DNA from 3 places in the Serratia rubidaea genome. Region 1 is predicted to be linked to each of the others. Evidence: predicted binding sites of a transcription regulator. Region 1 holds the regulator's gene; each other region holds the start of a gene.
What was found. Region 1 encodes PhoB, which activates phosphate uptake and scavenging genes when phosphate is short. Its sites were predicted from a motif close to CTGTCATAAAACTGNCNNAT; they were not measured.
Positions count from the first base shown of each region.

Region 2: the regulator PhoB is predicted to act here: its motif matches at 1,979-1,998, upstream of I6G83_RS06250 (MIP/aquaporin family protein).
Region 3: the regulator PhoB is predicted to act here: its motif matches at 2,363-2,382, upstream of I6G83_RS02135 (heavy metal response regulator transcription factor).

Region 1 is NZ_CP065640.1:2,557,773-2,561,923, forward strand. Features, by position in the region: gene sbcC (exonuclease subunit SbcC) at 1-39, opposite strand, end outside; gene sbcD (exonuclease subunit SbcD) at 36-1,262, opposite strand; gene phoB (phosphate response regulator transcription factor PhoB) at 1,517-2,206, shown strand; gene phoR (phosphate regulon sensor histidine kinase PhoR) at 2,231-3,547, shown strand; gene I6G83_RS11900 (PstS family phosphate ABC transporter substrate-binding protein) at 3,564-4,151, shown strand, end outside.
Region 2 is NZ_CP065640.1:1,350,345-1,354,495, reverse strand. Features, by position in the region: gene glpK (glycerol kinase GlpK) at 1-921, opposite strand, end outside; gene I6G83_RS06250 (MIP/aquaporin family protein) at 963-1,814, opposite strand; gene zapB (septal ring assembly protein ZapB) at 2,344-2,583, shown strand; gene rraA (ribonuclease E activity regulator RraA) at 2,642-3,127, opposite strand; gene I6G83_RS06235 (1,4-dihydroxy-2-naphthoate polyprenyltransferase) at 3,207-4,124, opposite strand.
Region 3 is NZ_CP065640.1:468,593-472,743, reverse strand. Features, by position in the region: gene I6G83_RS02150 (molybdopterin-dependent oxidoreductase) at 304-1,071, opposite strand; gene I6G83_RS02145 (cytochrome b/b6 domain-containing protein) at 1,061-1,669, opposite strand; gene I6G83_RS02140 (DUF5666 domain-containing protein) at 1,684-2,307, opposite strand; gene I6G83_RS02135 (heavy metal response regulator transcription factor) at 2,447-3,118, shown strand; gene I6G83_RS02130 (heavy metal sensor histidine kinase) at 3,115-4,151, shown strand, end outside.

The sequences.
Region 1 (4,151 bases):
CGAGTTGAGGTTTTTCAGCCGCAGGCTCAGAATTTTCATGCCGATGGCTCCTCATCCTGCAGCGCGTTCACCGTCTGGCGGAACATGTCGCGCATCCGGCCGCGCCGCGCCTCTTCCAGTTCGCTTTCCTGCGCCAGCCGGCGTTCAAACACCTCGTCCACGCTCAGTTCGTTCAACGTCTCTTTATCCTGTTGCTCAATGGCCTGACGGCGCTGCTCCTTGCTGCGCCGCAGCAGCACCACTTCCACCGGCAGGTTATCTGCCAGCGCCTGGATACGGCGCTGAATATCGCTGAGATAATCCTGCGTCGCCACCTCAATATCCAGCCATACCGGCAGCTCGCCCTGATAATCGGCAAACTGCTGCAGCTGCCGTTCGATCTGCGCCAGATCGCCCTTGATCAGCTGCATCGGCTGGAAGAGCGGGACGGGCAGCGGGGTGACCTGCTGCAGCCCGCCGTCGGCGAAGTCGACCATAAACACGCTTTTGGCGTTGCCCAGCTCGTCAAAGCTGAGCGGGATCGGCGAGCCGCTGTAGCGGATATGCTCGCTTTTGGCCACCTGCTGCGCCCGGTGGATATGCCCCAGGGCGATATAGTCCGCCGGCGGAAAGGCCTGCGCCGGGAAGGCGTCCAGCGTGCCGATATAGATATCGCGCACCGAATCCGAGGTGGTGACGCCGACGGTGGTCAGGTGGCCGGTGGCGACGATCGGCAGCGTCAGGCCGAGCGCCTCGCGCTGCGCGCAGGCCGCCTGATACAGCGCCTGATAATGGTCGGCGATGGCTTCCTGCAGCGCCTGCTGCTTCTGCGTGCCGGATTCGCCGGCGCGGCTGGTCAGCAAATCGCGCGGACGCAGGAACGGGATGGCGCACAGCAGCGCGCCGGGCTGGCCGTCGCGTCGATTAAGCGTCACGATCTGCTGCCCGGCGTCGGGCTGCGCGTTGGCGATCACGGTGGTATTCAGACAGGAGAGCAGCTCGCGGGATTCATTCAGCGTCGCCACGGAGTCGTGGTTGCCGCCCAGCACCACCAGCTGGCAGCCGGTCTGCTGCAGTTCCACCACAAAGCGGTTGTACAGTTCGCGCGCGTAGCTCGGCGGCGAACCGGTATCAAACAGGTCGCCGGCGACGATCAACGCGTCCACCTGGTGCTGTTCGATCTGCGCAATCAGCCAGCGCAGAAATGCCTGATGCTCGGCGGCGCGGCTTTTGGTGAAAAAGTACTGACCCAAATGCCAGTCAGAGGTGTGTATCAGGCGCATGACTCTCCCGGGAATAGGCCGCCGTTTGGCCGGGGCGAAACGCGGCGGCGGTAAAACGTTGACGATGATTATACGGGTTGGCGGGTAAAAATATGCTATTTCTATCTATTCCGGCGGTTACGCGCCCGCCATGGTAAGAATCATTTATATTGTGAATGTTACTGAGTGGTTAATTTCATAAATCTGTCACAAAACTGACGCATAATGGCGCCCGCAAACAAATTGTGAACGCTAACACATTGGCAGGATTGACGATGGCAAGACGCATACTGGTGGTGGAAGACGAAGCGCCGATTCGCGAGATGGTGTGCTTTGTGTTGGAACAGAATGGTTACCAACCGTTGGAAGCCGAAGATTATGACAGTGCCGTAACGCGCCTGTCTGAGCCGTTCCCCGATTTAGTGTTGCTGGACTGGATGTTACCCGGCGGTTCCGGCATTCAATTTATCAAACATATGAAGCGCGAAGCGCTGACCCGCGACATTCCGGTGATGATGCTGACGGCGCGCGGCGAAGAGGAAGACCGGGTGCGCGGCCTGGAAGTCGGCGCCGACGATTACATCACCAAACCGTTCTCACCGAAGGAGCTGGTGGCGCGCATCAAGGCGGTGATGCGCCGTATTTCACCGATGGCGGTGGAAGAGGTGATCGAGATGCAGGGGCTGAGTCTCGACCCGTCATCGCACCGGGTGATGGCCAATGAACAGCCGCTGGATATGGGGCCCACCGAATTCAAACTGCTGCATTTCTTTATGACCCACCCGGAGCGCGTTTACAGCCGCGAACAGTTGCTTAATCACGTCTGGGGCACTAACGTTTATGTGGAAGACCGCACCGTTGATGTGCATATCCGCCGGCTGCGCAAGGCGTTGGAGAGCAGTGGTCATGACAAAATGGTTCAAACCGTTCGCGGCACAGGTTACCGCTTTTCAACGCGCTATTAACCGCGCCGCGTCGGAGAGCATGCCGTGCTAGAACGCCTTTCCTGGAAAAGGCTGGCTCTTGAGCTGGCCCTTTTTTGCCTGCCTGCCCTGCTGTTGGGGCTGATTTTCGGCTATCTCCCCTGGTTACTGCTGATCGCCGTGCTGGCGGCGCTGGGCTGGAACTTCTACAACCAGCTGAAGCTGTCCCACTGGCTGTGGGTCGACCGCAGCATGACGCCGCCGCCGGGCCGCTGGAGCTGGGAGCCGCTGTTTTACGGCCTGTACCAGATGCAGCAGCGCAACCGCCGGCGGCGGCGCGAACTGGCGCTGTTGATCAAACGCTTTCGCAGCGGTGCCGAATCGCTGCCGGATGCGGTGGTGATGACCACCGAAGAGGGCAATATTTTCTGGTGCAACGGGCTGGCGCAGCATCTGCTCGGCTTTCGCTGGCCGGAGGATAACGGCCAGCATATTCTCAACCTGCTGCGCTACCCGGAATTCAGCCACTATCTGCAACAGCAGTCCTTTGATAAACCCCTGACGCTGCAGCTGAATAATGAGCACTACGTGGAATTCCGCGTAATGCCGTATTCGGAAGGGCAGCTGCTGATGGTGGCGCGCGACGTGACGCAGATGCGCCAGCTGGAAGGGGCGCGGCGCAACTTCTTCGCCAACGTCAGCCACGAGCTGCGCACGCCGCTGACCGTGCTGCAGGGCTATCTGGAAATGATGGGCGACGACGAGCCGGACGGTTCGCTGCGCGGCAAGGCGCTGGCCACCATGCAGGAGCAAACCCGGCGCATGGACGGGCTGGTGAAGCAGCTGCTGACGCTGTCGCGCATCGAGGCGGCGCCGATTGTCGAGATGAATGAGACGGTGGACGTGCCCCTGATGCTGCGAGTGCTGCAGCGTGAGGCGCAGTCGCTCAGCGGCGGCCGGCATGAGATTCGTTTCCGCGTTAACGAGGCGCTGAAGGTCTACGGCAACGATGACCAGCTGCGCAGCGCGGTGTCCAACCTGGTGTATAACGCGGTGAATCACACGCCGGCAGGCACGTATATCGAGGTAAGCTGGCAGCGGACGCCGCAGGGGGCGCAGTTCCAGGTCAGCGACAACGGGCCGGGCATCGCCGCCGAGCACCTGCCGCGCCTGACCGAGCGCTTTTACCGCGTGGACAAGGCGCGTTCGCGGCAGACCGGCGGCAGCGGGCTGGGGCTGGCGATCGTCAAGCACGCCCTCAGCCATCACGATGCGCGCCTGGAGGTGCTCAGCGAGCCGGGCAGCGGCACCCGCTTTATCTTTACCCTGCCTAACCGGTTGATTGTACCGGGCGCTTTGTCAGAGAATGCGCTGAACAATTAATGTGTGAGGCACCGCTATGCGACTGACCCGAGGGATAGGGCTCTGCCTGCTGTTACTGTGCAGCTTCGGCCTGCGGGCGCAGCCGGACGGCATGCTGTCCGGCAATCTTTCCAGCGTCGGTTCCGACACGCTGGCGAACCTGATGTCGCTGTGGGCGCAGGATTTCAGCCAGCACTACCCGAATATCAACCTGCAGATGCAGGCCGCCGGTTCATCGACCGCGCCGACGGCGCTGGCCGCCGGCGCCGCGCAGCTGGGGCCGATGAGCCGGCCGATGAAGGCGGCGGAGCTGGCGGCGTTTGAGCAGCGCTACGGCTATGCGCCGCTGGCGGTGCCGGTGGCGGTGGATGCGCTGGTGGTGCTGGTGCATCAGGACAACCCGCTGCCGGGGCTGAACCTTGGCCAACTGGATCAGATTTTCTCCGCCACTCGCCGCTGCGGCGCCGCTGCGGCGCTGGACAACTGGGGCCAGCTGGCGCTGCCGGGCGCCTGGGCGCAGCGCAGCATTCAGCGCTTTGGCCGCAACTCGGCTTCCGGCACCTACGGCTATTTCAAACTGCGCGCGCTGTGCGGCGGCGACTTTATGGCGCGGGTGAACGAGCTG
Region 2 (4,151 bases), 1.2 Mb from region 1:
CGCGCCTTCCAGCGCGTAGTTCACTTCACCGCGCGGGCCACAGGCAATGGTGGTCAGCAGGCCGTGGCTGGAGCTGACCGCCTCTTCGCCGGTATTCATCAGCAGGAAGCAGCCGGTGCCGTAGGTGTTTTTCGCCATGCCCGGCTGGACGCACAGTTGGCCGAACAGCGCTGCCTGCTGGTCACCGGCGATGCCGGCGATAGGAATACGCGTGCCGCCTTTGCCGCCGATGTTGGTCTGGCCGTAAATTTCGGAAGACGGGCGCACCTTCGGCAGCATGGCGCGTGGAATATCCAGCGCCTGCAGCATGCGTTCATCCCAGTCGAGCTGGTGGATGTTGAACATCATGGTGCGCGAGGCGTTGGTGTAATCGGTGACGTGAACCCGTCCCTGCGTCATTTTCCACACCAGCCAGGTGTCGACGGTGCCGAACAGCAGTTCGCCGCGCTTGGCGCGTTCACGGGCGCCCTCGACGTGATCCAGGATCCATTTCACCTTGGTGCCGGAGAAGTACGGGTCGACCACCAGGCCGGTGTTCTGACGGATGTACTCTTCCAGGCCGTCGCGCTTAAGCTGTTCGCAGATATCTGCGGTGCGGCGGCACTGCCAGACGATGGCGTTGTAGATCGGCTTGCCGGTCTCTTTTTCCCACACGATGGTGGTTTCACGCTGGTTGGTGATGCCGATCCCGGCGATTTGGTCGGAGCTGATGTCGGCTTTCGCCAGCACTTCGACCAGCGTGGAGCTTTGGGAAGCCCAAATCTCCATCGGGTCGTGCTCTACCCAGCCGGCCTTTGGATAGATTTGTTCAAATTCGCGCTGCGACACCGCAACGATGTTGGCATCGTGATCCATGACGACGGCGCGTGAGCTGGTGGTTCCCTGGTCGAGGGCGACAATAAATTTTTTTTCTGTAGTCATGGTTGAGTCCTGCTGTTGTTAACCATTTTAAACTGCGCCAATTACGCTTTACGCTGCGGCGTTTTGGCGGCAGGCTGCCCTTGCTCTTCTTCGACGCAGTCGTCGCAAGGCAAGTGGCGGCCAATCAAGGTACGATAGCCGAAGGCGCCCAGGATGGCCCCGAGAATCGGTCCGAAAATCGGTACCAGGAAGTACGGGATATCGCGTGCGCCGGTAAAGGCGACGTTGCCCCAGCCGGCGAGATAGGCGAACACTTTTGGTCCGAAATCACGCGCCGGGTTCAGGGCGAAGCCGGTCAACGGGCCCATGGAAGCGCCGATAACGGCGATCAGAATACCGATCAGCAGCGGCGCCAGCGGGCCGCGCGGTACGCCGTTGCCATCGTCGGTCAGCGCCAGAATCAGGCACATCAGAATGGCGGTGATCACGGTTTCCACCAGGAACGCCTGCGCGACGGAGATGTGCGGGTTTGGATAGGTGGAGAAAATCCCGGCCAGATCCAGACTCTCTGCGCTGCCGCGCACCATGTTGTGGGCGGCTTCGAAATCAAAGAACAGATTGTAGTACAGGCCGTAGACCAGCGCGGCGGCACAGAAGGCGCCGGCGACCTGGGCGATGATAAAGGGAACCACGCGGCGGCCGTTAAAGTTGGCGAACAGCCACAGTGCGATGGTGACGGCCGGGTTGAGGTGGGCGCCGGAGATGCCGGCGGTCAGATAGATCGCCATGGCGACCCCGAAGCCCCAAATAACGCTGATTTCCCATTGGCCGAAGCTGGCGCCGGCCAGTTTTAATGCGGCAACGCATCCTGCGCCAAAGAAGATCAGTAGGCCGGTGCCGAGAAATTCTGCGATACATTGGCCTTTTAATGTCGGACTGGTGTTTTGGCTCATAATGTTGTTGTCCTGCAGGGTTATAGGTTTTAGGCTCGGCGAGTAGCCTGCCGGCCTTAAGGTACAGGTTTTTTTAATCTCATCCTCTTTTAAATTGAGGATGTGATGTAAATTTATCGTTAACGAACATAAACGAGAAATAGCGAAATCAAAATGTGTGTGCTCCGTCATAAAATTGAGCGAATTCGCGTTGTCTGCTGTTCTTTCCGCGCCATTACGCAGCAGGGTTGATCAGGGTTTTTGTCCGACAATTGTTAACGCGCGTTTGTCGTCATACGCGCATTTTTCAGTTTTGACTGATGGCGGGGGCGGGAAAATTGCAACAGACTGCGCGTTGAGCCGGTATGTTGCTAGACAGTAAGAGGCGGGCTACTTACAATCGTTTTTATCGAAAGAGCGTTTTATCGAGACAGGCGCGTTTTTAATCAAAAGCGCGTGTCACTTGCGCGATGCATATTCGCAGCGGCTGCAGCCTGTGCTGTGCGGCTGCTTAATAGATGTACGCCTTGCTATCATGAGGGGACTGAAGATGTCATTTGAAGTATTTGAAAAACTGGAAGCAAAAGTTCAGCAGGCGATTGATACCATCACTCTGTTGCAGATGGAAATTGAAGAGCTGAAAGAGAAGAACAATACGCTGTCTCAGGAAGTGCAGAACGCCGCCGGCAACCACGAATCACTGGTGCGTGAGAACCAGCAGCTGAAAGAAGAACAGCACGTATGGCAAGATCGCCTGCGCGCGCTGCTGGGCAAAATGGAAGAGGTCTGATTCCCTTTGCCGCAGTAACGAAAAGGGCGCCGACGGCGCCCTTTTTCATGGTAACGGCTTATTCAATATCGAGCGGGTCTTCCGCCAGAATGATGCCGGTATTGTCGGCATACAGATGATCGCCGGAGAAGAAGGTGACGCCGCCGAAGTTGACGCGGATATCGCTTTCACCCACGCCTTCGCTGGTGGCGCCGACTGGGATGGCCGCCATGGCCTGGATGCCGATATCCAGCTCTTCCAGATCGTCCACCTGACGCACCGCGCCGTAAACCACAATGCCTTCCCACTCGTTCTGAGTCGCCAGGCGCGCCAGCTCCGCGTTGATCAACGCCCGGCGTACCGAACCGCCGCCGTCGACCAGCAGGACGCGGCCGCGGCCGTTTTCTTCAAGCAGGTCAAAAAGCAGGCCATTATCCTCGAAACACTTCACCGTGGTGATCTGTCCGCCAAATGAAGTACGCCCGCCAAAATTAGAGAACAGAGGCTCAACCACGTTGACCTCTTCATGATAGATATCGCAAAGTTCGGAAGTATCGTATTTCATAGGATTTTATGTCTGTTTGCCGCTGGAATAACCAGTATATCCCTTTCTGCGCCCTGTTGGCAAAATCATCAGTTTTTATCTAGCTGAGCGCCACGCCGGCGGCGAACAAAATATTCGCCAGCAGGGCGGCCTTGACCATGTGCTCCAGCATCGGGCGCATGCCGGCCGGCGAAGGGTCGCGCAGTACGCGCAGCGCATGGCGCCACAGCAGCGGCACCGCCAGCACAAACAGCCAGCCCCATGGGCCGCTCAGGTTGAACAGGGTGAACAGCGCAAAGCACAGCACCGCGCCAATCAGCAGCAACGCATGGTAGCGCCGGGCGTTTTTCGGCCCCAGCCGCACCGCCAGGGTGTTTTTGCCGCTGGCGCGGTCGCTTTCGATATCACGCAGGTTATTGATGTTCAGCACCGCCGCCGCCAGCAGGCCGCAGGCGGTTGCCGGCAGCATCACGATGCTGTCGAAATGCAGCGTCTGCAGGTAATAGGTGCCGGCCACGCTCAGCCAGCCGAAGAACGCCAGCACCGAGATATCCCCCAGCCCCAGATAGCCGTAAGGCTTGTTGCCGACGGTATAGGTAATGGCGGCGACGATCGCCAGCGCGCCGAGCGCCAGGAAGCCGACCACGTCGCGCGGCGTTTCGCAGGCCAGCGCAATCAGCGAACAGCCGGCGATGGCGATCAGCACCACGGTAATGACCAGCGCGCGTTTCATCTGCGCCTGGGTAATCATGCCTTTTTGCATGCCGCGCAGCGGCCCGATGCGATCTTCTGTGTCGCTGCCTTTGACGGCGTCGCCGTAATCATTGGCCAGGTTGGAGAGGATCTGCAGCAGTCCGGCGGTCAACAGCGCCAGCAGCGCGACGCCGGGCTTCAGGCTGCCTTGCCAGGCGGCAATAGCTGAACCGACAACGATGGAGGCGAAAGCCAGCGGCAGGGTGCGTGGACGTAAACTTTCCAGCCAGGCTCTGGCTGGGGTGGTGGAGGTAGATGAGCTCATTTTTCGCTTCAGCAAGTCAAGTGGCTG
Region 3 (4,151 bases), 2.1 Mb from region 1:
CTCAATAAATAATTCTACGTATAATCATTAAATTAGCTAAGGCTTCCTTGTTAATTACGCTGATATTTAACGTACGACCTCACCGATTTTTTTAACGTTCCGGATAGCCTTTCACTTTTCTCTATTAATAGCAGCCTGAACGAATGCGTAGGTGTTACGAGGCAATCCATTTTGGGGCTTACCATGTTTAAGTCTGCGGCACTGTTTATCGCCTGCTTTGTGATGCCGTGTGCTTAAAATAGCCAATGAAAAGGGCGCATAGCGCCCTGGATAGACGTTGCCAGAACTCGCTTCCATGGCGCCTCAAATCCCGCTGAACCAGTTATAGCCCTGATCCTCCCAATAGCCGCCGGGGTTGGTGTCGCTGACGAAAATGGCGGCGATATGCTTGGCGTTTTTAAACCCCAGCTTGGTGGGCACCCGTAGCCGCAAGGGGTAGCCGTATTCCGCCGGCAGCGCCTTACCGGCAAAATCCAGCGCCAGAATGGTTTGCGGATGCAGCGCGGTGGCCATATCGATGCTGGAGTAGTAGCGGTCCGCGCATTTAAAACCGACGTAACGTGCATTGAGATCGGCGCCGACATGCTGCAGAAAGATGCGCAGCGGCACGCCGCCCCACTGGCCAATCGCGCTCCAGCCCTCAATACAGATTAAGCGGGTGATCTGGCTCTGCTGCGGCAGGCGCTGCAGTTGCTCCAGGGTCCACGGCGCCGTTTTCGCCACCTTGCCGGAGACTTCCAGCTGATAACCGCTCAAATCGACTTCCGGCACGTTGTATTCCGGGTAGTAGGCGTTAAACGGAAAGGGATGCGTGATCTGATCAGGGCGGTAGGTCTGCGCCAGGCGCTGTCCGCTGAACAGCCAGGACTGGACCCGATCGTTCCAGCGGGACATCGCCCACAGCACTTTATCGACCTGATCGCCATCTTGCAGATTACAGCCGGTCAGCATCGCCACGCCGCCCAGGGTCAGACCGGAGCGAAGCAGCAGCCGGCGCTGCAGATTCACCAGCTGTTTTCTCTGATCCGGTTCCAGCGTCGGTGCGCGGGGCGACGATTTTTTATCCTTCACGTTTACCTCCTGACAGCATGGCCCACAGCGTGCGCGGTACGATCATCACCATCAGCAGGTGAATGATGACAAACAGTCCGACCGCCGCCATGGCGAAAAAGTGCACATAGCGCGCGATGTCAAAACCGCCGAACAGCGCCACCAGCCAAGAGAGCTGCACCGGCTTCCAGATCGCCAGCCCGGAGAGCACCAGCAACAGGCCGAGCACCAACACGCCGAGATACATCAGCTTTTGAATCGCATTGTATTTGCCGTCGCGGTGTTGTAGCCGCAGCGTCAGCGCCAGCCAGATATCACGCCGCAGCGCGCTCAGGCGCAGTGGCAGCAGGTCGCGACGGAAGTGGCCGCTGAACAGGCTCCACAGCAGATAGCACAGTCCGTTGAGCGCCAGCAGCCACATCAGCGCCAGATGCCAGCCGATGGCGCCGCCCAGCCAGCCGCCCAGCGTGACGGCGGGCGGAAAGCGGAAGTCGAACAGCGGCGAGGCGTTGTAGATTTCCCAGCCGCTCATAAACATGCACGTCATGGCGAACAGATTAACCCAGTGGGTGATTCTGACCGGCCAACGATGCACCGGTCGCGACAGTGAGTCTTTCATCGCGGCCTCCCGCATTACATCGGCGGCACGGTACCGTCTTTACCGGCAGAAATGCGCGTGGCGACGCGTTCACCTTTGTCGTCAGTGGCGGAGAACAGCACGATATGCGCGCCGGGCTTCAGCAGGCTGCGATCGCCGGGATCGAGCGTCACAATCGGCGTGCCGTCCGGCACGATGACGGTTTTCTGCTGGTTGTTGTAATTGACCGTCAGGGTGCGGCCGTTGGCGTTCACCAATTTACCGACGGTGCCGTTGGTCATGGTATCGACTTTGCCATCGGCGGATTGCCAAGGGGAGTGGCCCTCACCGGAACCGCGCAGGCTGGCGGCGAAGACGTGCACCTCCAGCGCTTTTAAACTGCCGTCGGCCTGCGGGACGGCGGCGGTGCCAATAAAGCTGTCGGGTTTGATATCGGCAGTTGAGCCTTTCGATACGCTCAGCACTTTGGTCTGGTCGTTGAGTTTTACGCTGACTTTTTCCCCTTTACGGTCGGTCAGCTGCAGGCTGCTATCGGAAACCTGATCGATAGTGCCGCGCAGCGGGGCGATGACTTTGCCGGGCATTTGGGCGGCGGCGATGCCGCTGCACATCAGCAGGCTGGACAGCAGTAAACCGGCAATACGACGTTGAGTAAGCATAATGTTCTCCTGTGGTTGATTGCCGATTAAGCATGGTTGAAGGATTGGGACAGCACCATGTCTGTTTGATGACATTAATGTCATCAAGTCTTCTGGCGGAAACTGCTAATCTGTTGGCAGGTGGAATGAGGTGGCGAGAATGCGCATATTAGTGGTTGAAGACGATACCAGCACCGGCGACTACCTGAAAAAGGGGCTGGGAGAGGCCGGATACGGCGTTGATCTGGCGCGTAACGGCACCGATGGTCTGTTCCGGGCGTTGGAGCATGGCTACGACGCCATCGTGCTGGACGTGATGCTGCCCGGGATTGATGGCTGGCAGATTATTGAGGTGCTGCGCAAGAAAAGCGACGTGCCGATTTTGTTCCTGACGGCGCGCGATGGCGTGCAGGACCGGATCCACGGCCTTGAGCTGGGCGCCGACGATTACCTGGTCAAACCGTTTTCCTTTACCGAACTGGTGCTGCGCCTGCGAACGCTGCTGCGTCGCGGCACGGTGCGTGAGTCCGATCACTACGCGATTGCCGACCTGCACATCGATGTGCTGCGGCGCAGGGTAACGCGTCAGGAAACGCTGATTCCGCTGACCAATAAAGAGTTTATGCTGCTGCATCTGCTGGCGCGGCGGGAGGGGGAAGTGCTGTCGCGCACCATGATTGCCTCTCAGGTCTGGGATATGAATTTTGACAGCGACACCAACGTGGTGGATGTCGCCATCAAGCGGCTGCGCGCCAAAATCGACCGGCCGTTTGCGACCAAGCTGATTCATACCGTGCGCGGTATCGGCTACGTCTGTGAGGCGCGCCCGTGAGCGTGCTGGCCGAGCGCTGGCGGACGATGTCGCTGACGCTGCGCAGCGCCATCCTGTTCGCCGTGGTGGCGGCGCTGGTGGTCAGCGCTGCCGGCGGTTACCTGTACGGTGCGATGCGCCAGGAAATGGTTAACCGCAGCGATCTGCAGGTGACCGGGCGCATCGACTATTACCGCAAACTGTTGAGCCAGCGTTTTCTGGTGGAGCGGCTGGTTGCCAATACCGGGCTGTTTGAAAACATGCTGGGTAATGAGCAGGACGTATTGATTTTCCAACTGCAGGGGCAAAAACCGTTAATCAACGTAAACCCGGCCAAGCTGACGCTGCCGCCGGTGGTGCCGACGCCGGTCGGCCAGCCACAGCGGTTGGCGGCAGTGCGCGGCGGGGAGACGCCGCAGGGCGTGCCGATCCGGCTGGCATCGGCGCTGGTGCGGTTGGAGGACGGCAGCGTCCTGCAGATTTCCGTCGCCCATGTGATGGCCAACGAGCAGAAAATGCTGGCGCGTTACCTGTGGCGCGTGCTGGCGGCGGTGGGGATGGCCTTCGTGCTGATTGCGCTGCTGGGATATTGGGTGATGCGGCGTGAGCTGCGGCCGTTAAGACGCATGGCGGCGCAGGCGGCGGCGATTGCGCCCAGCACGCTGTCAACCCGACTGAGCGAGCAGGGCGCGCCGCAGGAGCTGCAGCAGCTGATTGCATCATTCAACGCCATGCTCGACCGGCTGAACGAAGGCTACCAGCGCCTGACGCAGTTTTCCGCCGATCTGGCGCATGAGATCCGCACGCCGGTAGGGGCGTTGATGGGGCAGTGCCAGGTGGCGCTTTACCAGTCCCGCAGCGTGGAAGAGTATGAAACCCTGCTCTCCACCAATATGGAGGAGCTGGAGCGCATCTCGCGCATGGTGGAGAATATTCTGTTTCTGGCCCGTGCCGGCAATGCGCACTCTGCGCTGAATTACCGTACGCTGGATATGGCGGCGGAGCTGCAGCGGGTGGCCGATTACTTCGAAGGCCTGGCGGAAGAGCGCGGTAT